One region of the Shinella sp. GW835-FHT14H05 genome, then DNA from elsewhere that is predicted to be linked to it. Evidence: riboswitches for the same ligand, from Rfam matches in the RefSeq annotation. Region 1 holds a riboswitch; each other region holds the start of a gene.

The links. Region 1 has a riboswitch for thiamine pyrophosphate ahead of thiB (thiamine ABC transporter substrate binding subunit). Riboswitches for the same ligand answer to the same signal wherever they lie in the genome.
Region 2: linked by a shared signal. The riboswitch ahead of thiC (phosphomethylpyrimidine synthase ThiC) and the one ahead of thiB (thiamine ABC transporter substrate binding subunit) in region 1 are both predicted to bind thiamine pyrophosphate.
Region 3: linked by a shared signal. The riboswitch ahead of thiD (bifunctional hydroxymethylpyrimidine kinase/phosphomethylpyrimidine kinase) and the one ahead of thiB (thiamine ABC transporter substrate binding subunit) in region 1 are both predicted to bind thiamine pyrophosphate.

The regions. Positions count from the first base shown of each region.
Region 1 covers NZ_JBXAFY010000005.1:242,949-250,433, reverse strand. The annotation lists gene AC1Q6Z_RS17905 (RNA polymerase factor sigma-32) at 1-465, shown strand, start outside; gene AC1Q6Z_RS17900 (M48 family metalloprotease) at 675-2,153, opposite strand; gene thiQ (thiamine ABC transporter ATP-binding protein) at 2,394-3,113, opposite strand; gene thiP (thiamine/thiamine pyrophosphate ABC transporter permease) at 3,106-4,731, opposite strand; gene thiB (thiamine ABC transporter substrate binding subunit) at 4,736-5,743, opposite strand; TPP riboswitch at 5,799-5,913, opposite strand; gene AC1Q6Z_RS17880 (hypothetical protein) at 6,053-6,229, shown strand; gene AC1Q6Z_RS17875 (thiamine diphosphokinase) at 6,370-7,029, shown strand; gene AC1Q6Z_RS17870 (ABC-F family ATP-binding cassette domain-containing protein) at 7,033-7,485, shown strand, end outside.
Region 2 covers NZ_JBXAFY010000001.1:180,938-188,422, forward strand. The annotation lists gene AC1Q6Z_RS00880 (amidohydrolase family protein) at 1-370, shown strand, start outside; gene AC1Q6Z_RS00885 (thiamine phosphate synthase) at 372-977, opposite strand; gene AC1Q6Z_RS00890 (thiazole synthase) at 974-1,747, opposite strand; gene thiS (sulfur carrier protein ThiS) at 1,749-1,946, opposite strand; gene thiO (glycine oxidase ThiO) at 1,943-2,929, opposite strand; gene thiC (phosphomethylpyrimidine synthase ThiC) at 2,932-4,752, opposite strand; TPP riboswitch at 4,847-4,963, opposite strand; gene AC1Q6Z_RS00910 (Bax inhibitor-1/YccA family protein) at 5,099-5,815, opposite strand; gene AC1Q6Z_RS00915 (anti-sigma factor family protein) at 5,844-6,617, opposite strand; gene AC1Q6Z_RS00920 (sigma-70 family RNA polymerase sigma factor) at 6,604-7,149, opposite strand; gene AC1Q6Z_RS00925 (YqaA family protein) at 7,204-7,485, opposite strand, start outside.
Region 3 covers NZ_JBXAFY010000004.1:198,583-206,067, forward strand. The annotation lists gene AC1Q6Z_RS15510 (hypothetical protein) at 119-346, shown strand; gene coaBC (bifunctional phosphopantothenoylcysteine decarboxylase/phosphopantothenate--cysteine ligase CoaBC) at 531-1,736, shown strand; gene AC1Q6Z_RS15520 (class II glutamine amidotransferase) at 1,729-2,550, opposite strand; gene AC1Q6Z_RS15525 (GFA family protein) at 2,796-3,200, shown strand; gene AC1Q6Z_RS15530 (AraC family transcriptional regulator) at 3,203-4,003, shown strand; gene AC1Q6Z_RS15535 (LysE family translocator) at 4,077-4,691, shown strand; gene thiD (bifunctional hydroxymethylpyrimidine kinase/phosphomethylpyrimidine kinase) at 4,688-5,497, opposite strand; TPP riboswitch at 5,539-5,633, opposite strand; gene AC1Q6Z_RS15545 (peptide chain release factor 3) at 5,692-7,272, opposite strand; gene dut (dUTP diphosphatase) at 7,366-7,485, shown strand, end outside.

The sequences.
Region 1 (7,485 bases):
CTGCGCGCCCGGCTCGCCCGCGGCGATACGCACCTGACCAGCGAGGCCATGCACCAGGAGATCGCCGTGGCGCTCGGCGTCAGCACCGCCGACGTGCGCACCATGGACGCCCGCCTCTCCGCCTCAGACGTCTCCCTCCAGGCGCCGATCTCATCCGCCGAGGGTGAAGGCTCCAACCGCATGGATTTCCTCACCAGCGACGCGCCCCTTCCCGATGAACAGGCCCTCGACAGCATCGACGGTGAACGCCGCCATCATTGGCTGCACGCGGCACTCGGCCAGCTCAACGAGCGCGAGATGAAGATCATCCGCGCCCGCCGCCTGGCGGAGAACGGCGCGACGCTGGAGGAACTGGGCTCCCTGCTCGGCATTTCCAAGGAACGCGTGCGCCAGATCGAGAACCGGGCGCTGGAAAAGCTGAAGGCCGTGCTGATAAGCAAGACCACGGATTTCGCCTACGCTTGAGGCGCGTTGCCGATGGGTCCTCGGGTCAAGCCCGAGGATGACGGAGGGGAGGATTGCCCAGCAAGTCTGGCGAGGCTCTCCGTAAGGCAAGGTCGGTTAGCGGCTCCGTGAGCAGCACTCTATCCGTCATTCCCAAACATCTCAGAAAACTCCGTCATCCTCGGGCTTGACCCGAGGATCCACGGTCTGGCGCCATCCGCGCGCGCCAACTACTCGCTGATAATCTTGAACTTTTCGCCCGGCCGCACCGTGCTGGTCACCGTCATCGCGTTGATCAGCCGGAACAGGTCGAGCTTGCGGTCGGTGCCCATCATGCGCCCGGCAAGCGAGGCGACGGTGTCGCCGGCGCGTGCCGAGATGACGCGGACCCTGAGCGGCTTCAGCGAGGCGACTTCCGGGGCCGTCAGCTTGCGGAACGAGGCCCTGAGGGTGGCAGCCGTCGGCTCCAGCGACTTCGAACCCGCCGGCACGGCCGTCAGGAAGCGGTAGATCTGGTCGTCGATGCGCACCACCGTGACGTCGAAGTCCCAGCGGTCGGCGGCAGCCTTGGCGGTGGCGCCCTCCAGCCCGTTGATCATGATCGGCTGGATGGTTTCCGGCCGCAGCCCCGTCACCCAGCCGCTCGAAATATAGTTGACCAGGTCCTGCTTGCGGCTGTCGGCCACACCGTCGAAGCGGATCGCCACGTCGCCCGGTCCCGTCGCAAGCACCGCGTCGGCCTTGTTGTCGATCTGGAACCCGGCCGGCACGTCGAAGCGGATGCCGAGCTTGCCGTGCAGGAAGGTCTGGCCGCGCACATAGCCCTCTTCCGGCGCATCGCCGTAGAGCAGGCCGTCGATGCCGGCGAGGTAATAGTCGCGGCCGCGATCGCCGTTCGTGCCTTCCGCGCCGAAGGCGCGCGCATGGAGGCGCGCAAGCTCCACGCGCTGAGGCGCGTTCGGGTGGCTCGACAGGAAGTCGAGGCTCTGGTCGGAATCGGGATCGACCGCGGTGAAGCGCGCATAGGCGGCCATGGAATCGAGGAAGCGCGCCGCCGCATAGGGGTCGTAACCCGCCTCGCCCAGCATGCGCACGCCGATGACATCGGCCTGGAGCTCCTGGTTGCGCGAGAAGGCGGCAAGCCGCAGTTTCCCGCGCGCCAAGGCCTGTTTGCCGGCAATGTTGCTGGAGAGCACTTCGGCCACCACGCGGCTCGCGATGACCTCCGCCTCTTCCTTCTTCTGCCGCTCGATGCCGTGGTTGGCAGTGACGTGCGCCATCTCATGCGACAGCACGGCCGCCACTTCCGAGGCGTCATTGGCGAGTGCCAGCAGGCCGCGCGTCACGTAAAGATAACCGCCCGGCAGCGCGAAGGCGTTGATCGCCGGCGAATTCAGGATGGTGATGCGGTAGGACTGGTTCGGGTTTTCCGAGACGAGCGTCAGCGCGCCGGCAATGCGCGCGACGAGCCGCTCTGTCTTGGCGTCCTTGTATTCGCCGCCATAGCTCGCCACGATGCGCGGATGCTCGCGCGCACCCATCTGGGCGCGCGGATCGTTCTTCTGCACCTCTTCGACGATCTGCGGATTGGAAGAGGGCGAGATCGTCGGCTCATAGGTCTGCTCGATGATCGACTGGCAGCCGGACAGCAGCATGCCGGCAAGCACCAGCGCCGCGACAGGTCTCAAAACCCCGCGCCCGGATACCATTGCAGCTTCCTGCGTTGCTTTCGCCATCTCTTCTGCCCACAGCCCTAAAGGGTCCACGTCCGAACCGCAACCCTTAGGTGCAGTCGAAACACCCATGTTCGCGCCTTCGAATGGATGAGATAGACGCACCATACCCGGCCGGCAACTCCCGATTCGACAAACGGTTCCCTTGTGGCTCCGGTGACACAGGGGGGCGTCCAAATTGTGGCGGGGTGGCGGGGCAAAAACAGCCCCAGCCCGCTAAATCGCGGAATGACCGAGGAATTTTGCAACGGCTGGTGGATGCCGGCTCACGAGGAATTCATCCGCCGGCGCATCGAGCAGGATCACGCCGGCCTCCAGGAACATCACCCGGTCGGCAAGCCGGCGGATATCCTCCGGCTGGTGGGTGATGAAGAGCAGGGTGCTTTTCGTCTCGGCGCGAAGCTCCGAGAGCAGTTTGGCCATGTCCGCCCGCATGGCCGGGTCGAGGGCCGCGAAGGGCTCGTCGAGCAGGAGGATCGGCCGGCGCCGCACCAGCGCGCGGGCAAGCGCCACCCGCTGCCGCTCGCCGCCGGAAAGCGAGCCCGGCATGCGCCGCTCGTAACCGCCAAGCCCGACGCGCGACAGCGCCGAAAACACGCGCTGGCGCGCCGCCGTATCGAGCTTCAGCCCCGGATCGATGCCGAGCCCGACATTTTCGGCAACGCTCAGATGCGCGAAGAGATTGTTGTCCTGGAAGATGATCGAGACCGGCCGCTCCGCGGGATCGCGCGCCGCCATGTCCTGACCGAGCAGCGCGACCGTGCCCGTCGCCGGTTTCTGGAAGCCGGCGATCACGTTGAACAGGGTGGACTTTCCCGCACCCGACGGGCCTGCGACGGCGACCGCGGCACCGGCGGGAATGGCGCAGTCGAAAGCGAGCCGCTTCTCGTCGAAACGCACGGTGACGTCGGAAAGGCGGATCGCGGTATCAGGCATCGGCGGCAGGTCTTTCGGTCGTTCGGTCGACTGCGGTCGAGGGCAGCGTCAGCAGAAGGCATATCACGCCGAGGATTAGCGCGATGCCCGCGGCATCCGCCGTGCGATAGCTCGCCATGCGGGAGAAGAGCAACCAGGGCAGCGTCACGAAACCATCCGCACCGAAGATGGCGACGGCGCCGAGGTCGCCGAGCGACAGCGCCATGGCGAAGGCGAAGGCGGTGAGGAAGGGTTTCTTCAGCGCCGGCCAGTCGATCCATCGCAGGCGATGCATGCCGGTGACGCCGAGGCTCAGCGCCAGCCGCGCGGTGCGCGACAGGTGTGTGCGATAGGCGGGCTCCAGCACACGCACGACGAAGGGCAGCGCCATCAGCGCATTGATGACGGTGATGATGGCGGGCGCGAAACGCCCGGTCTCGCCGAACAGGCGCAGCACCAGAAACCAGCCCGTCGCGACGACGACCGGCGGCACGAGCAGGATCAGCGAGCCTGTGGCCGGCAGCGCCCGGCCGATCAGCCGCGTTGTAAGGCCGGCATCGCCGGTCTCGGCAAGGCGTGGCACGAGCACAATGGGCAGCGCAATCGCAAGGCTGAGGCTGGCCGAGGCGAAGGAGATGGCGAGGCTGGTGAACAGCGCCCTCTGCAGCAGCGGATCGACCGCCAGCCGGCCAAAATCCGCGGAAAGGCCGGAGGCGAGGGTGGCCGCGAGCGGGGCCGCGGTGAACAGCGTGAAGGCGAGGATGACGAAACCATCGGTCACGCGCCGCCGGCGACCATCGAAACGGCGGATCGCGCGGCCCGCCGTCACCCCCTCGTCCGGCGGCCTGCCGAACAGCGAGATCAGCCAGAGCAGCGCCGCCGTGACCAGGATTTGCAGGAAGGCGAGCAGCACGGCGCGCTGGGGATCGAAATCGAAGCGCAGCGCCTGGTAGATCGCCACCTCGATGGTGGTGGCCGCAGGCCCGCCGCCGAGCGTCAGCACGATGGTGAAACTCGTCGCGCAGAGCATGAAGACGAGGCCCGCGATGCCCGGCAGCACGCGGCGGATGACCGGCCATTCGATCAGCCGGAAGACCGCACCATTGCCCATGCCGAGATTGGCCGAACTCAGCCAATATTCCGGCGGAATGCGATCGAGGGCGGCAAGCAGGAAGCGCGCGGCGAGCGGCAGGTTGAAGAAGACATGGGCGATCAGGATGCCGGTGAGGCCATAGACGCTGACCGGGTTTTGCAAGCCACCGAGCCGTAAAAGATCATTGACGACGCCCTGCCGCCCCCAGATCTCGATGACGCCGAGTGCGGCCACCAGCGCCGGCAGGCCGAGCGGCACGACGGAAAGCCGGATGATCCAGACCCGCCCCCAAAAATCCCGCTGCCGGGCGAGCGCCCGGGCAACAGGAATGGCGAGTATTATAGAAAGCAAGGTCGACAGCGTCGCCTGCAGCAGCGTGAACTGCGCGACCCGCCAGATATAGGCGTCGAAGAGCGGCGCACCGCCCCCGCCGCCCGCATGCGCCAGAAGCACGGCCGTCGCCGCGCCGACGAAGACGAGCACGACGCCGAGGGCAAACCCCCCGGCGACGCGCAGCGTCCGGCGTTCGGCGCGGGCGAAGAACATCACCTTATTTGGCGCTCATGGCGGCGAGCCATTCGTCGATCCAGGCCTTGCGGTTGGCCGCGACCTCGTCCGACGACATCAGGAAGGTCTTTTCCGGCTTCACCAGCGCGTCGAAGGCGGCAGGCAGCGGGTCCTTGGTCTTGCCGGCCGGCATCATCCAGTTGGTTTCCGGAATGATCGACTGGAAATCCGGCCCGGTCATGAAGGTCAGGAACTGCCGCGCAAGATCCTTGTCGTCGGAAGTGCGCGTCAGGCCGGCCACTTCGATCTGCACATAGTGCCCTTCGGAGAAGGCGGCCGCCTTGTAGCGCTCGGTGTTTTCGGCGATGACGTGATAGGCCGGCGACGTCGTGTAGGACAGCACCATCGGCGCCTCGCCCTTGGTGAAGAGGCCGTAAGCCTCCGACCAGCCGGGCGTGACCGTCAGCACGCGATCCTTGAGCTTGCCCCAGGCCTCACCGGACTTGTCGCCATAGACGGACTTCACCCAGAGCAGCAGGCCGAGCCCCGGGGTGGACGTGCGCGGGTCCTCGATGACGATTTTCTGCGCCGGATCACCCTCGACCAGCTCCTTCAGGCTCGTCGGCGGCGTCTTTATCGTCTCGGTGTCGTAGATGACGGCGAAATGGCCATAGTCGTAGGGCAGGAACGTGTCGTCGGAAAAGCCGCCCGGCACCGTCAGGCCTTCCGGCGACAGACCATGCGCTTCGAAGAGCCCGGTCGCCTTCGCCTCGGTGATGAGGTTGGTGTCGAGGCCGAGCACCACGTCGGCCTTGGTGCCCTCACCTTCGAGCTTGAGGCGCGTCAGGAGCTCGACGCCATCGGCGACGCCGACCCATTCGACCTTGCAGCCGCAGGTCTTGGCGAAGGCTTCAGCCACCTTCGGCCCCGGGCCCCATTCGGAAACGAAGCTCTCATAGGTATAGACGGTCAGCGTCTTTTCCTGCGCCAGCGCAGGCAAGGCGAAGGAAACGGCAAGGGCCGCGATCGAGGTGAGGAATGTCTTGCGCATCGGCGCCTCCCTAGTCTGTTCACAAACTTCTGTTCACAAAACGGGAATAGGGCGCTGGAATGTGCCGTCTAATCCCTCCGCCGGTACGAGCCGGATCAGGTTCTTCGGGTTGGCGGAACCGCCTCTCAGCCAGTGGGTCGAAAACCCGCGTGGCACCCCGTTAGAGCAAGGCAAGGCATAATCCCGCTTGCAGCGCGGCGCAAGAGGCAAGGCCCTGTTCCATGCGGAACAGCGCGCGGCGGGGCGATGTGGGAAAGTCTGATCACTGGATGAGAGAGGCTCATCCCTCAGAGATCAGGAGAAACTTCCATGCGCAAGATCATCATTTCCGCCGCCATCGCAGCCGTCGCCGCCATCTCCTTCGCCGCCCCCTCGCAGGCCGGCTATTACAGCTACGGCTACAAGCCGCATTGCTTCATCAAGAAGGTGAAGTCCTACGACTACTACGGCAACGTCATCATCAAGAAGATCAAGGTCTGCAAGTAAGCCTTCTTAACCCCGCTGACCTCCCCCAAGGCCCGGATGTCCCCTGCATCCGGGTCCTTTGCCGTTTGCGGTTACGACAGGCGTCCCGCCAAAATCTTTCCCTTTCTGGAGAACATGCGCTAAGGGCATCAGCCATGACCATGCCCGCACCGACAGACCCGTTCTTCGTCGTCCTCCTGGGAGGCGCGCTCCAGGCGACGCCGCGCCTTGCCGCGGATGTTGCGGGCGCGCGTTTCGTGGCGGCCGATGGCGGCATGCGCCACGCGGCGGCGCTCGGCGTGAGACCGGAAATCTGGGTCGGCGATTTCGATTCCACCCCGCCGGAGCTGCTGGACGCCTGGCCGGATATCGAACGCCAGCCCTATCCCGTCGCCAAGAACGAGACCGACGGCGCCATCGCCGTCTCCGTCGCCATCGAGCGCGGCGCGCAAAAAATCGTGCTGGCCGGCGCGCTCGGCGGCGAGCGCTCCGACCATGCGCTGATGCACCTCATCCATGCCGTGTCGCTGGAAGAGCAGGGTTTTGCCATCAAGCTCACCTCCGGCACGGAGGAGGCCTGGCCGCTCCTGCCCGGCACGCGCGAGATCGACCTGCCGAAGGGCAGCCTGTTTTCCGTGCTCGGCCTCTCGCCGCTTGCCGGCCTCGACATCGGCAACGTGCGTTATCCGCTGAAGGACTTTTCCTTGCCCTTCGGCTCGTCGCGCACCATTTCCAACGTCGCGGAAGGGCCGGTTCGCCTTTCGCTCGCCTCCGGCCGCGCGATCTTCATCGCCCGGCCCTATGACCTTTCAGGAGCCTGACCCTTGGCACCGCCCATCCTCAAACTCGACGATATCTTCCTGAGCTTCGGCGGCACGCCGCTGCTTGCCGGCGCCAGCCTGCAAGTCGAGCCCGGCGACCGCATCTCCCTTGTCGGCCGCAATGGCTCGGGCAAGTCGACGCTGATGAAGATCGCCGCCGGCCTGGCGGAAGCGCAGTCCGGCGAAGTGTTCCGCCACCCCTCCGCCACCATCCGCTACCTGCACCAGGCGCCGGATTTCGACGGCTACGAGACGGTCGCCGCCTATGCCGAAGCGGGCCTCGGCCCGAGCGACGATCCCTATCGCGTCACCTACCTGCTCGAACATCTGGGGCTGACCGGCGCCGAGCACCCGGCGTCGCTTTCGGGCGGCGAGGCGCGCCGCGCGGCACTCGCCCGCGTCATGGCCCCGGAACCGGACATCCTTCTGCTCGACGAGCCGACCAACCATCTCGAC
Region 2 (7,485 bases), on a different contig from region 1:
TCTCGCGCCGGATGTCTCTTTTGTGCTCGACCATTGCGGCGTGCCGGATATCAAGGGCGGCGGCTTCGATGTGTGGAAGGGGCCGGTCGCGGAGATCGCGCGCCGGCCGAATGTGACGGTAAAGCTCTCCGGCATTTCGGCCTATGGCGCGGAAAACTGGACGCTGGAGGACCTGAAACCCTACTTCGCCCATGTGGCGGAAAGTTTTGGCTTCGACCGCATGGTCTGGGGCAGCGACTGGCCGGTCTGCACGCTCGGTGGCGGGCTTTCCACCTGGATCGGCGCGACGCAGGCCCTGCTCTCCGGCGTTAGCCTGGAAGACAAGGCCCGCGTGTTTGCAGAAAACGCCAAACGGCTCTGGAAGGTCTGAACTAGCGCCAGCGCGCCGTGCGCTCGATCCATTCACGCGTGCGCGCCTCCGGATCCGCGTTCAGCGTGATATCGGTTACCACGGCGGCGCTGTCAGCGCCGTTTTCGAAGACGGCCTCCAGGCGGTCCGGGTTGAGGCCGCCGATGGCGACGAGGGGAACAGGCGCGATGCGCGCTTTCCAGTCGCTGAGTCGCTCGACGCCCTGCGGCGCCCATTTCATCTTCTTCAGGATCGTCGGCCAGACCGGGCCGAGCGCCACATAGTCAGGCTTTTCCCTGAGCGCGATGTGTAGTTCGGCCTCGTCATGGGTGGAGAGGCCGAGCTTCATTCCCGCCGCACGAATGGCGGCGACATCGGCCACCGCCAGATCCTCCTGGCCGAGATGCACGAAATCGCAGCCTTCCTCGATGACGATCTGCCAGTAGTCGTTGACGATGAGCTGGCAGCCGTGGTCGGCGCAGATGGTTTTGGCGCGGCGGATTTCGGCGCGCAGCCGGTCGTCCGGCAAATCCTTCATGCGCAGTTGCACCAGCTTGACGCCGATCGGCACGAGGCGCTCGATCCAGTCGGCGCTGTCGACGATGAGGTAGAAGGGATCGAGCTTCATGAGAAGACGGCCTTTCCGATGACGGGGGTGGAGGGAACGGCCAGGTCGCGTGGCTCCAGAGGCACGGCCTCGTGCGCAAGACGGCCGGCATCGATGGCGAGCGCAAAGGCCTCGGCCATGGCGGCGGGATCGCCGGCCCCCGCGACGGCGGTGTTGAGCAGCACGGCGTCGTAGCCGAGTTCCATGACGCTGGCCGCATGCGAGGGCCGGCCGATGCCGGCGTCGACGATCAGTGGGATATCCGGAAAATGCGCCCGGAAGGTGCGCAGCGCCATCGGGTTAACCGGCCCCATCGCCGAGCCGATCGGCGCGCACCAGGGCATCAGCACGCGGCAGCCGGCTTCGAGAAGCTTTTCGGCGACGACGAGGTCGTCGGTCGTGTAGGGGAAGACCTGAAAGCCCTCGTCGGTGAGGATGCGTGCCGCCTCGACGAGGCCGAAGACATCCGGTTGCAGCGTATCGTGATGGCCGATCACCTCCAGCTTGATCCAGTCGGTGCGGAAAACCTCGCGCGCCATCTTGGCGGTCAGCACGGCCTCCTGCACGCTGTGGCAGCCGGCGGTGTTGGGCAGCACGCGCACGCCGAGCTCGCGGATCAGCTCGAAGAAGGCGCCGCCGCCCTTGCCGCCGGCCGTCTCGCGGCGCAGCGACACGGTGACGATCTCCGCCTTCGAGCGCCGCACCGCTTCCGCTAGGATGGCGGGGGAGGGATAGCGCGCGGTGCCGAGCAGGAGGCGGGACTGCACCTCTACGTCGTAGAGCTTCAGCATCTCAACCTCCCTGCATGGGCGAGAGGATTTCGATCCGGTCGCGCGCGCCGAGCGTGAAGGCATCGCGGTCCTCGCGGTGCACCAGCTCACCGTTCACCGCGGTCGCCAGCCAGTCGCCCTCGTAGTCGAGGGCGGAGAGCAGGTCGGCGAGCGTTGCGGCGGCGACATCCTGCTCCTCGCCATTGATGATGAAGGTCATGATGCCCTCCTTTCCGGTTGCTGCTGTTGGGCGACGAGGCGCCGCGCGACCTCTCCGGCCATGGCCGGCGCCAGCAGGAAGCCGTGGCGGTAGAGGCCGTTGACGTGGATGGTGTTGCCGTCCTCCGTCACGCGCGGAAGATTGTCGGGGAAGGCGGGGCGCACGCCGGCGCCGGTTTCCGCAAGCCGCGCCTCGCCGAAGGCGGGGTGCAGGGCGTAGGCGGCGTTGAGCAGCTCCATCAGCGAGCGGGCGGTGATGGGGTCGGCATCCTCGCTTTCGATCATCGTTGCACCCACCATGAAGCGGTTCTTTTCCCGCGGGACGATGTAGATCGGGTGGCGCGGATGCAGCAGGCGGACGGGGCGGGAGAGTTTTATCTCGCCGGTTTCGAGGATGAACATCTCGCCGCGCACGCCGCGCAGCTCCGGCATGTGGCCGATCCGCGAGGCGCCGGTGCAGTCGATCACCCGATCGTAGCGGCCTTCGTTAGGCTCCCCGGCCTGGCCGTAGAGGAAGCGCATGCGGCCGTCCTCAAGCCCGGCGGTCAACGCGGAAAGCGCCTTCCGCGGATCGAGATGCGCTTCCTGCCGGAAGAACAGCGCCTTGCGGAAACGGCCGGCGAGATCCGGCTCCAGCGCCGCAATCCCCGCTTCGTCCAGCCATTCCCAACCGCTGGTGCGGCCGGCGAAACGGTCGAGCTCGCCGGCGTCGCGCCCGCCGGCGACGACCAGCGTTCCCCGGCGGTGCACATGGCCGGGGACGGCCGCTTCCCACCAGTCGGCGGCGAGCCGGCCGAGTGTCAGAACCGGCTCTTCAGCACTTTCCCGCTCGCACCAGGGCGCCAGCATGCCGCCGGCAAAACCGGAGGCGCCGGCGCCGGCCTTTTCGGCGCGCTCCCTGATCGTGACGTCGAGACCGTGGCGATAGAGCTGCCAGGCGACCGTGAGGCCGGCAACGCCGGCCCCCTTGACAAGGATGCGCATGGTCATTCTCCGGCTGTTGTTTCGAGCGGCATGTAGAGATCGCCGCCCTCGCGGAATTTTGCCGCCATCGCCTCCAGCCCCTCCTTCTGCGCCTCGGCGCGGATATCGTGCGAGATGCGCATGGAGCAAAATTTCGGGCCGCACATGGAGCAGAAATGCGCCACCTTGTGCGCCTCCTTGGGCAGCGTCTCGTCGTGGAAGGAGCGAGCGGTTTCCGGGTCAAGCGACAGATTGAACTGGTCCTCCCAGCGGAACTCGAAGCGGGCACGCGACAGGGCGTCGTCGCGCAGCTTCGCGGCCGGGTGGCCCTTGGCGAGGTCGGCGGCATGCGCAGCGATCTTGTAGGTAATCACGCCGACCTTTACGTCGTCGCGGTCGGGCAGGCCGAGATGCTCCTTCGGCGTGACGTAGCAGAGCATGGCGGTGCCGAACCAGCCGATCATCGCGGCGCCGATGCCCGACGTGATGTGGTCGTAGCCGGGGGCGATGTCGGTCGTCAGTGGGCCGAGCGTGTAGAACGGCGCCTCGCCACAGACTTTCAGCTGCTTGTCCATGTTCTCCTTGATCTTGTGCATCGGCACATGGCCGGGGCCTTCGATCATGACCTGGCAGTCTTTTGCCCAGGCGATCTTGGTCAGCTCGCCAAGCGTCTCCAGTTCGGCGAACTGCGCGGCGTCGTTGGCGTCGGCAATCGAGCCGGGCCGCAGGCCGTCGCCGAGCGAGAAGGTGACGTCATAGGCCCGCGCGATGTCGCAGATTTCGTCGAAATGCTCATAGAGGAAGCTTTCGCGGTGGTGATGAAGACACCACTTCGCCATGATCGAGCCACCGCGCGAGACGATGCCGGTGACGCGGTTGACGGTGAGCGGGATGTAGGCGAGCCGCACGCCTGCATGGATGGTGAAATAGTCGACGCCCTGTTCGGCCTGCTCGATCAGCGTGTCGCGGTAGACCTCCCAGGTGAGGTCCTCGGCAATGCCGTTCACCTTTTCCAGCGCCTGGTAGAGCGGCACAGTGCCGATCGGAACCGGCGCATTGCGGATGATCCATTCGCGGATATTGTGGATGTTGCGGCCGGTCGACAGGTCCATGACCGTATCGGCACCCCAGCGGATCGCCCAGACCATCTTCTCCACTTCCTCGGCCATCGAGGAGGTGACGGCGGAATTGCCGATATTGGCGTTGATCTTAACCAGGAAGTTCCGGCCGATGATCATCGGCTCGGCTTCCGGATGGTTGATGTTGGCGGGGATGACCGCGCGGCCGCTCGCGACCTCCTGGCGGACGAAGTCCGGCGTGACGAAATCCGGAATATGCGCGCCAAAGCTCTCGCCGTCGCGGACAAGCGCTTCCTTCACGGCCTTGCGGCCGAGGTTTTCGCGGATGGCGATGAACTCCATTTCGGGGGTGACGATGCCGGCCCGCGCATAGGCGAGCTGCGTCACCGCCTTGCTGTCCTTCGCCCGGCGTGGGTGGTTGCGGATGGGGAATTCCGGCGTCAGCCGCTCGCCGGTGGCAAAACCGTTGTCCTCCGGGCGGATATGGCGGCCCTCGTAATCCTGCACGTCGCCGCGGGCGGCGACCCAGCTTTCGCGTAGCCGCGGCAGGCCGCTTTCGATGGAAACGACATGGGTGGGATCGGTGTAGGGGCCGGAGGCATCGTAGACCACGACCGGCGGTTCGCCGGCGGTCGGGTGCAGGGCGATTTCGCGCAGCGGCACGCGGATATCCGGGTGCTGCTCGCCGGGGATGTGGATTTTCCGCGAGGCGGGCAAGGCGCCGGTGGTGACGGTCGGGGTGAGCTTTTGGGCGGCAATATTCATCGTGAGGCTCCAAGGTTCGAAGTTCGAGACCCAGTCCTAGAGCCGGAATGATGGAAAGACGCCGACACGGAATCCGGACATCGGATCACATGCCAAAACAGCGCTTGCACCGTCCCTACGCCAGTATGAACTGGATCAGGTTCAACGGGTCACTGCGCTGCGAAAGCCAGCAGTATCTCAGCCCCTTGTCGGGACCCCCCTGGTGAATGCTTTAAGCAAAGACGCTCGGGGACGATTTGTCAACAAGGTAAAATATGTAAGTTTTTACTTACTATATGTTGCGCCGCATACAAAAAGAAACGGCGGGGTTTTGCCCCGCCGTTCCCTTTGAAATCATTCGCGAAAACTATTCGCGTTCGCCGGTGAAGTTCAGCAGCAGCTGGAAGATGTTGACGAAGTTCAGGTAGAGCGAAAGCGCGCCGAACACGGCCATCTTCTGCTGCGATTCCTGGTCGATGTTTTCGGCATACTGCTCCTTGATGTTCTGCGTGTCCCAGGCGGTGAGGCCGACGAACACGACGATGCCGATTACGGAGATCGCGAACTGCAGCGCGGTGGAGCCGAGGAAGATGTTGACGATCGAGGCGATGACCACGCCGATCAGGCCCATGATCAGGAACGAGCCGAACTTCGACAGGTCACGCTTCGTGACGTAGCCGTAGAGGCTCGTCGTGCCAAACATCGTGGCGGCGATGAAGAAGGTGCGGGCGATGCTCATGCCGGTGAAGACGAGGAACACCGAGGCGAGCGACAGGCCCATGACGGCGCAGAAGGCCCAGAAGGTCGCTTGCGCGGTGCTGGCCGACATCGTCTGGATCTTGAACGAAAAGAAGAAGACGAAGGCGAGCGGCGCCAGCATCACCACCCACTTGAGCGGCGAGGAGAAGATCGGCACGTAGAGCGCCGGCGTCGAGCCGACGAAGAAGGCGATAAGGCCGGTGATGACCAGGCCTGCGCCCATGTAGTTGTAGACGCGCAGCATGTGCTTGCGCAGGCCCTCGTCGAAGAGGGCGGCCGACTGCGCCTGCGCGCCATAGCCAAATCGCTGTTGTACGGGTTCCATCATGGGTCTCCTTCGGTGGAACGGTTGATCAGTAAAGCGTGCGCGAGAGGTCCCGCGCGGTCTCTGCCAGGTCGTCGGCCTTGCGGCTTTCCGACACCAGCGCATAGGCGACGTCGCCGATCTGCCAGTAGGCGGCACGGGCATTATCGGCGTGGAAGAGCAGGACGTGCTGCACGCCGAACGAGCCGGGCCGCACGGCGAAGAGCGACAGGCGTTCGTCCTTCTTCGGCTCCAGCACCAGCTCGACGCTCGGGCCATAGGCCGAGGGGAACACCTGTGTGTCGACCACGGCCCAGCCCTTCGGCAGGTCCGGCAGGACGATCGCCGTCGCGGAGCGGATTTCGGCCGGGTCGAAGACGGCAGCTTCCGGCTGCGAGCTCATCGCATCGCGGATGAGCGTGGTCTTGTGCGCCCGCACGGCTTCTTCCACGAAGGCGGGCGGCGGGGTGGAGGCGATGACCTCGGTCGCGCCGAAGGGGCCGAGCACGGCATGCGCGGTCCAGCCGGCGGCCACGAACAGGGCGATGGCAGCGGCGCGACGGAAGACGGAGAAGATGCGGCGGCGGGCGAGCGAACGTTCCAGCAGGCGTGCGGCTTCGCGCGTCGCCTGCCGCGTCACCGCGCGGTGATCGGCGAGCGCCAGGCGCAGTTCGTCGCGCACGCGCAGGTCCTTCATGATCTGGGCGGCGATCTCCGGCCGTTCCGACAGATAAGCCTCGACCTCGATGCGCCGGCCGACGGCGAGCTGGTCGTCGACATAGGCGTTGAGATCGGATTCGAGGATCGGGTCATTGCTGGTCATCGCCAGTGCCTCCGACGATTCTGAGATGGGGGACGGTCGCGGTAGCGCCGTTCTGTTCAAAGGCGCGCAGGCGCTCGCGGGCGCGGGCGACACGCGACATCAGCGTGCCGACCGGAATGCCGAGCGTATCGGCCGCCTCCTGGTAGGAAAGTTCCTCGATCGCGACGAGATGGAGTGCGGCACGCTGTTCTTCCGACAGCGCGAAGAAGGCGTTGCGCAGCTGCGTCAGGCGCACCGAATGATCCTGGTTCGCCGGCACGGAGGTCTCGCCCAGTTCCGCAGCCGCATCGTGACGGCGCTGCTGGGAGCGGCGCTGGCGCAGGCGGTCGACATGGGCGTTGTGCAGGATCGACATCAGCCAGTTGCGCACATTGGCGCCGGTGCGGAAGGTCGACTGGCGCTCGTAGGCCTTCACCAGCGCGTCATGCACGAGGTCTTCGGCATCGTCCGGATTGCGGACGAGCGACAGTGCGTAGCGCCTGAGCGCTGCAAGCTGTCCGATCACGTTGAAGCCGGGTGTCTTTCCGTTCATGACCCAGTATACGAGAGCCGACCGATCCTCATTCCATCGCCGGCATAAAAAAGTTCACAGCCAGTGCAGCACAAGGGCGGCCAGCACGATGTAGCGGCCGAACTTCGCGATTGCGACCACGACCAGGAACCGTGGAAACGGCTCGCGCATGATGCCGGCAGCGACGGTCAGCGGATCGCCGATGATCGGCATCCAGCTCAAAAGCAGGCTCCACCAGCCATATTTGCGATACCAGCGCCCGGCGCGGTCGAGGTTCTTGGCGTTGACGGGGAACCAGCGAGCCTCGCGAAAACGCTCCACGCCGCGGCCGAGCAGCCAGTTGATGACGGAGCCGAG
Region 3 (7,485 bases), on a different contig from region 1:
TCTTGGCCCGTTGCAGGCAGTTCACCTCCCGCCGGTAAGGTGGTAATTTAGAAAAGCCGGAATAAGCGGCGCAGTGCAGAGCAGACCGAATTCTCCAAGGGCCAGAGGGGAACGTCCCATGCGCAATATCATTCTATCCGCAGCCATCGCAGTCTTTTCCTTCGGCGCTTTCGCCGCACCGTCGCTCGCCGGCATCATGCCGGATGCAGCAGGCCTGCGGTCGACAAGCCTCGTCGAACCCGTGACGCACTATTACGGCCACAAGCCGAAGTGCTTCTGGAAGAAAATCAAGAAGTACGACTACTACGGCAACCTCATCATCAAGAAGGTGAAGGTCTGCCATTAAGCCGCGCCTCTTGGCGCGGTGGCCGCGTCTTGTGACGCGGTAAGCCACGTCTCTTGACGTGGTGAGGCGGTATCCGGGGGGATCCGCCGCCGGGGCAGACTTGGAAATGCCGCTGCAACGGGGTAGGACGGGGTGACCGTCCTCGCCGGGGATGGTCGTGCGCTTTAAAAGCCCGGGACCCGCCATGCCGCTTGCAGGAAAACGCATCCTCCTCGTCATCTCCGGCGGCATCGCCGCCTACAAGAGCCTCGACCTGATCCGCCGGCTGCGCGAGCGCGGCGCGGAGGTGCGCCCGGTCATGACCGCAGGCGCGCGCGAATTCGTGACGCCGCTTGCCGTCGGCGCGCTTTCGGCGGGCCATGTCTATACGGACCTCTTTTCGCGCGAGGACGAGCAGGATGTCGGGCACATCCGGCTGGCGCGCGACTGCGACCTCGTCGTCATCGCTCCCGCCACGGCCGACCTGATGGCCAAGATGGCGAACGGCCTTGCCGACGACCTCGCCTCCACCGTGCTGCTCGCCACCGATCGCCCGGTGCTGCTGGCGCCCGCCATGAACCCCAAGATGTGGTCGCACCCGGCGACCCGGCGCAATGTCGAGACGCTGCGCAAGGATGGGCTTTCTTTCATCGGTCCCAATGCCGGCGAGATGGCGGAAGGCGGCGAGGCCGGCTTCGGCCGCATGGCGGAGCCGCTGGAAATCGTCGCTGCCGTGGAAGCCCTGCTCGACGGGGGGAAGAAGCCGCTGGCCGGCCGCACCGCCATCGTCACCTCCGGCCCGACCCATGAGCCGATCGACCCGGTGCGCTACATCGCCAACCGCTCCTCCGGCCGCCAGGGCCATGCCATTGCAGCAGCGCTCGCCCGGCTGGGTGCGAAGGTGACGCTCGTCTCCGGCCCCGTCACGCTGCCCGACCCAACGGGCGTCACGGTCGTCAAGGTCGAGCGGGCGGACGACATGTTGCAGGCGGTGCTGGCCGCGCTGCCGGCGGATATCGCAGTGATGGTCGCGGCCGTTGCCGACTGGCGGGTGGCAACGCCGAATGCGGAAAAAATCAAGAAGCAGCCGGGCGAAGGCCCGCCGCCGCTGATGCTGACGGAAAACCCGGACATCCTGAAGACCGTCGGCCATCACGCCAAGCGGCCGAAAATCGTCGTCGGTTTTGCCGCGGAGACGCAGGACGTCGAGAACAATGGCCGGGTGAAACTTCAGAAGAAGGGCGCCGACCTCATCGTCGCCAATGACGTTTCGCCGGAAACCGGCATCATGGGCGGTACGCGCAACAGCGTGAAGCTGATCACCGCCGCCGGCATCGAGGAATGGCCGGAGCTTGCCAAGGAAGACGTCGCCGGCCGCCTGGCCGACTGGATTGCCGAAAAGCTTACCTGACGAGGGCGAGCTTGGTGTCCATGCCGCTTGCCGGACGACCGGCGGGCGAGAAGATGCGCACGTCGACGCCGTTTTCGCCCAGCACCACGGCGCTGCCGTCCGGAATTTCCACCCAGGCTTCCGTGTCGTCGTTCAGCGGCTCGGAGACGAGGCAGTAGCCGCCGGTCGCGCCCATCGGTGCTGCATAGAGCGTCGGGGCCGCGTAGTCCGTCGCGTAGCGCACGGCATAGAGCTGGTCGCCATCGGTGAAGGCTGCGGTGAAGCGCACGAGCACCCGGCGTTCCAGATGCGCCGCCAGCCGCTCGACGAAGGCGATCGTCTCGGCCATGGCGCCGAGCGGATCGCGCGCCAGGCCGAATTGCAGGGCGAGCAGGAAGAGCAGCTCCGAATCCGTCGAGCCGGTGCGGGCATTGTAGAGGTCGTTGTCGAGCATGGTTTCGAGCGGCCGGCGCAGGTGCTCGAAATCGGCGATCTGGCCATTGTGCATGAAGGACCAGATGCCGTTGACGAAGGGATGGCAATTGTCGCGCCGCGTGCCGCCGCCGGTGGCGGCCCGCACATGGGCGAGGAACAGCGGCGAGCGCACCTGGCGGGCAATGCTGCGCAGGTTGCAGTCCGACCAGGCGGGCAGGATATCGCGGTAGCGGCCGGGCTCCGGGCGCTCGCCATACCAGGCGATGCCGAAACCGTCGCCATTGGTCGCCGTCTTGGCGCGGGTGGCGCAGTGGGATTGTTCGATCAGCGAGTGGGCGGGCGAGGACACCAGTTCCTCGAGGTAAAGCGGTTCTCCGCGATAGGCTGCCCAACGGCACATGAGGCTATTCTCGCTTTCGAAGACCGGCGACGAACCGGCGTTTGACCAGACGCATTAACCATGGCACTGCCCTGATTTTCAACGCAAATGGGTAAAAATGCGTTAACGAATGTAAACGGGCCGAAACCATGCGTGTCATTCTGATGACAGGGCGCCGGGTTCGCAGTTTCTTGCGGAACAGGATGCCCCTGCGGTTGACCCCGCGGCATCGCGGCCTATCCTTTCCGATGAGAGAAGGATGCAGCATGAAAATCGACGGGCAGTGCCATTGCGGCTTCGTGACCTATGAGGCCGAGATCGACCCGGACAAGGTGGCGATCTGTCATTGCACGGATTGCCAGAGGCTGACCGGCTCGCCCTATCGCGTCACCGCCAGCGTGCCGCGCGACGCCCTGCGCCTCACCGCAAACCCGCCGAAACTCTACACCAAGAGCGCCGAAAGCGGCCGCAAGCGCCTGCTCTATTTCTGCCCGGAATGCGGCACGCCGCTTTTTTCGACCGGAACGGGCGAATCGGCCGAAACCTGGGGCATCCGCTGGGGCAGCATCAACCAGCGCGCCGGCCTGAAACCGGTGCGCCAGATATGGTGCACCTCCGCCACCGACTGGTTCGGCGAGACGGCCGCCCTTCCCGGCGTGATGCGGGATTGACCATGGCGGCCGAGCGCTTCCAGATCTTCAGGACGGGCATCGACGGCATCGAGGCCGTCATCGCCGACAGCCGCCTGAGTTTTGCGCGCCACACCCATGAGACCTACGGCATCGGCGTTGTCGAGCGCGGCGCGCAGAAATCGGCAAGCGGGCGCGGCATGGTCGAGGCCGAAGCCGGCAATACCATCACCGTCAATCCCGGCGAGGTGCATGACGGCGCGCCGCTGGGCGACGCCCCGCGCGCCTGGCGCATGCTCTACATGCAGCCGGCTATAGTTGCGGCCGCAGCGGAGGATATTTTCGAGGGCCGGCCGTGCGCGGAATTTCATGCGCCGGTGCTGAAGGACGGCCGCATTGCCGGGCTCGTTTCGGCGCTGCTCGCCTCCCTACTCGACGAGCGCGCCGCTGCCCTCGCCCGGGACGAACGCCTCCTCCTGCTGCTCGCCGCCGCCTTGCAGGAGCGGGCACCCAAGCGCGAAACCATCGCCTCCTCGGCCATTGCGCAAGCCCGCCAACGGCTCGACGAGGACCCGGCCGCCAGCGCCACGCTGGACGATCTTGCGGCGGATTGCGGGCTCGGCCGCTTCCGGCTTGTGCGTGACTTCGCCCGCAGCACGGGCCTGACGCCGCATGCCTATCTGCTCCAGCGCCGGACGGAGCGCGCGCGGCGGCTCATCGCGACAGGCACCTCGCTTGCCGAAGCTGCCATCGAGGCCGGGTTTGCCGACCAGAGCCACATGACGCGCAATTTCACGCGCCGCTACGGCTATACGCCGGGCGCCTATCTCGCGGCCCGCGCCTGACTGCAATTTCGTTCAAGACCACCGCCGCCCTTCCGGTGTTTCCTACCGCCTCCCCGCCGCATGGAAACCGGACATGACCACAGAATTCCTCATCACCTCGCTCGTCGTCATCCTCCTGCCGGGCACCGGCGTGATCTATACGCTGGCGCTCGGCATCAGCGGCGGCTTTCGCGCCGGCCTGCTTGCCGCCTTCGGCTGCACGCTCGGCATCATCCCGCATATCGTCGCCTCCGTCGTCGGCCTTGCCGCGGTGCTGCATGCGAGCGCGCTCGCCTTCGAGGTGCTGCGCTATGTCGGTGTCGCCTACCTGCTCTTCATCGCCTGGAGCATGCTGAAGGACAGCAACGCGCTGGATCTCGGGCCGGATCAGGCGCCCGCCGAAAAGGCACTGCGCATCGTGCGCAAGGGCATCCTCACCAATATCTTCAACCCGAAACTCTCGCTGTTCTTCCTCGCCTTCCTGCCGCAATTCGTGCCGGCGCAGGCGCCCGACGCCACGGCGCAGATGCTCTTTCTCGGCGGCATCTTCATGCTGCTGACCTTCCTTGTCTTCGCCCTCTACGGCGCGCTCGCCGCGGGGCTGCGCCAGCAGGTGCTGAGCCGGCCAAGGATCGTGGTGTGGACGCAGCGCAGCTTCGCCGCAGCGCTCGGCCTGATGGGCTTGCGGCTGGCGCTGGCCGACCGCTAGTTCCAGAGCGCGTGAAAATGATGCAACGGCCCGTGGCCAGAGCCGACGTTCAACGCGTGGGAGCTGCGCACCGCGCCGGCGATGAAACTCTTCGCCGCCGCCGCGGCATCGGTAAGCGTGCGCCCCTTGCCGAGCTCCGCGGCGATCGCGCTCGACAGCGAGCAGCCGGTGCCATGGGTGTTGCGCGTCAGCACGCGCACGCCTTCGAACCAGTGCAGCCAGTCCGGCGTCGCCAGCACATCCGGGCTCTCGGCGCCCGGCAGATGCCCGCCCTTGAGCAGCACCGCCTTTGGCCCGAGCGTAAGAAGCCGCCTTGCCTGATCCTCCATGCCCGCCCGATCGATGGCTTCGGGTTCGCCCAGGAGGGCGGCGGCTTCCGGCAGGTTCGGCGTCAGCACGGTGGCGCGCGGCAGCAGCCGGCGCGTCAGTGCCTCGACCGCCTCCTGCGCCAGCAGGGACGCGCCACCCTTGGCGACCATCACCGGATCGAGCACGATCGGCAGGCCGCGGCGCGACGACAGGCTGTTGGCAACGGCTTCGGCGATGTCGGCCGAGGCGATCATGCCGATCTTCACGGCATCGACGCGCACATCGCTGAAGACATCCGCAATCTGCGCCGCGACGAAGGCCGGCGGCACGAGATGCACGCTGGAAACGCCTTGCGTGTTCTGCGCCGTCAGCGCGGTCAGAACAGCCATGCCGTAGGTGCCACGGGCCGCAAAGGTCTTGAGGTCGGCCTGGATGCCGGCGCCGCCGGAAGGGTCGGACCCTGCGATCGAGAGAATGTTTGCAATCGTGTCGGCCATCTCGCCTCCCTGCGACGGAGGCGGCCAACGGGCGGCAGCAAGCCGGCACCCGTTCGACTCCCTCCGCCGGCATGATCCGGTTCAGGTTCAAAGGGTGCTTCTCAGCCCGCTCACGCGGACGCCCCCGTCTCGGGGGCGGTTTTCGCAAATGATGCGGCACCTGTCACGCCGAAAGTGGCAAGTGCGCGATCCGATCACGCCTTGGTGACGTGGTATTCCTTGATGGCAACCATCTTGATGGCCGGATAGCGCTCCGATTCATAGCGCAGCGAGAAGGAATCCTGCGCCAGGAACACCGGATCGCCATCGAGGTCGCGGGCGATATCGCCGCGGCGCTGGGTGACGAACTTTTCGAGTTCGGCCGCGCTGTCCGACGAAATCCAGCGGCAAACGGAGAAGCGAGACATTTCGAAGGAGACCGGCAGGCCGTATTCACCCTGGAGCCGCTCCTTCAAGACGTCGAGCTGCAGCGCGCCGACGACGCCGACGATGGCGGGCGAGCCGTCCTCCGGCGAGAAGAGCTGCACGACGCCCTCTTCCGCCATCTGCTGGAGCGCTTCCTTCAGCTTCTTCGCCTTCATGGCGTCTTCCAGCCGCACGCGGCGCAGAATTTCCGGCGCGAAGTTCGGCACGCCTTCAAAGACCAGCGCCTCGCCTTCCGTCAGCGTATCGCCGATGCGGAGCGTGCCGTGGTTTGGAATGCCCACCACGTCGCCGGCATAGGCCGTATCGGCGAGCTGGCGCTGCGAGGCGAAGAAGAACTGCGGCGCCGACAGGCCGATCTGCTTGCCGGTGCGGGCGAGCCGCACCTTCATGCCGCGCTCCAGCATGCCGGAGCAGACGCGGGCAAAGGCGATGCGGTCTCGGTGGTTCGGGTCCATGTTCGCCTGGATCTTGAAGACGAAGGCCGTCATCTTGTCCTCGGACGCATGGACCTTGCGCACATCCGCCACCTGGTCGCGCGGCGGCGGCGCGACGGCGCCGAGCGCGTTGATGAGGTCGCGCACGCCGAAATTGCGCAGCGCCGAACCGAAGAAGACCGGCGTCAGGTGACCTTCGAGGAAAGCCTCGCGGTCGAACGGCCGGCAGGCCTCGCGGGCAAGCTCCAGCTCCTCGATGAAGGCGGTGCGTTCGTTTTCCGGCAGGTTTTTCGCCACCACCGTCGCATCGTCGATCTTCGTCGGCTGCACCTGCGTATCCGAGCCGCGGAAGGTGCGGTCGGCGAGATGATAGGAGCCACAGAACGACTTCGACCGGCCGACGGGCCAAGTGATCGGCGCCGTATCGAGCGCCAGCTTCTCTTCCACCTCGTCCAAAATCTCGAACGGGTCGCGGCTCTCGCGGTCCATCTTGTTGACGAAGGTGATGATCGGGATGTCGCGCAGGCGGCAGACTTCGAACAGCTTCAGCGTTCGCGGCTCGATGCCCTTGGCGGCGTCGATGACCATGACGGCCGCATCCACCGCCGTCAGCGTGCGGTAGGTGTCGTCCGCGAAGTCTTCGTGGCCGGGCGTGTCGAGAATGTTGAAGACGTTGCCGTCATATTCGAAGGTCATCACGGATGTGACGACCGAGATGCCGCGTTCGCGCTCGATCTTCATCCAGTCCGAGCGGGTCTGGATGCGGTCCTTCTTCGCCTTCACTTCGCCGGCGAGCTGGATGGCGCCGCCGAACAGAAGCAGCTTTTCGGTGAGGGTGGTTTTACCGGCGTCCGGGTGCGCGATGATCGCGAAGGTGCGGCGGCGGGAGACCGCCTCGGCAAGGGTTTCGGCCATTTTCTGCAATATCCTGTGAGTTGCCGCGGTCTTTACAGGCTCCGCCCGGAAGATGCAATTGACGGGATTGTGCCGTGGCCGGCTTATGGGCGCATGAACGCGCACGCCCCCACCCAGCCCACCCTTTCGCTCGTCCGCCTGCCGCATGGCGAGGGCATCGAGCTTCCCGCCTATGAGACATCGGGTGCCGCCGGCATGGACCTGCGCGCCGGC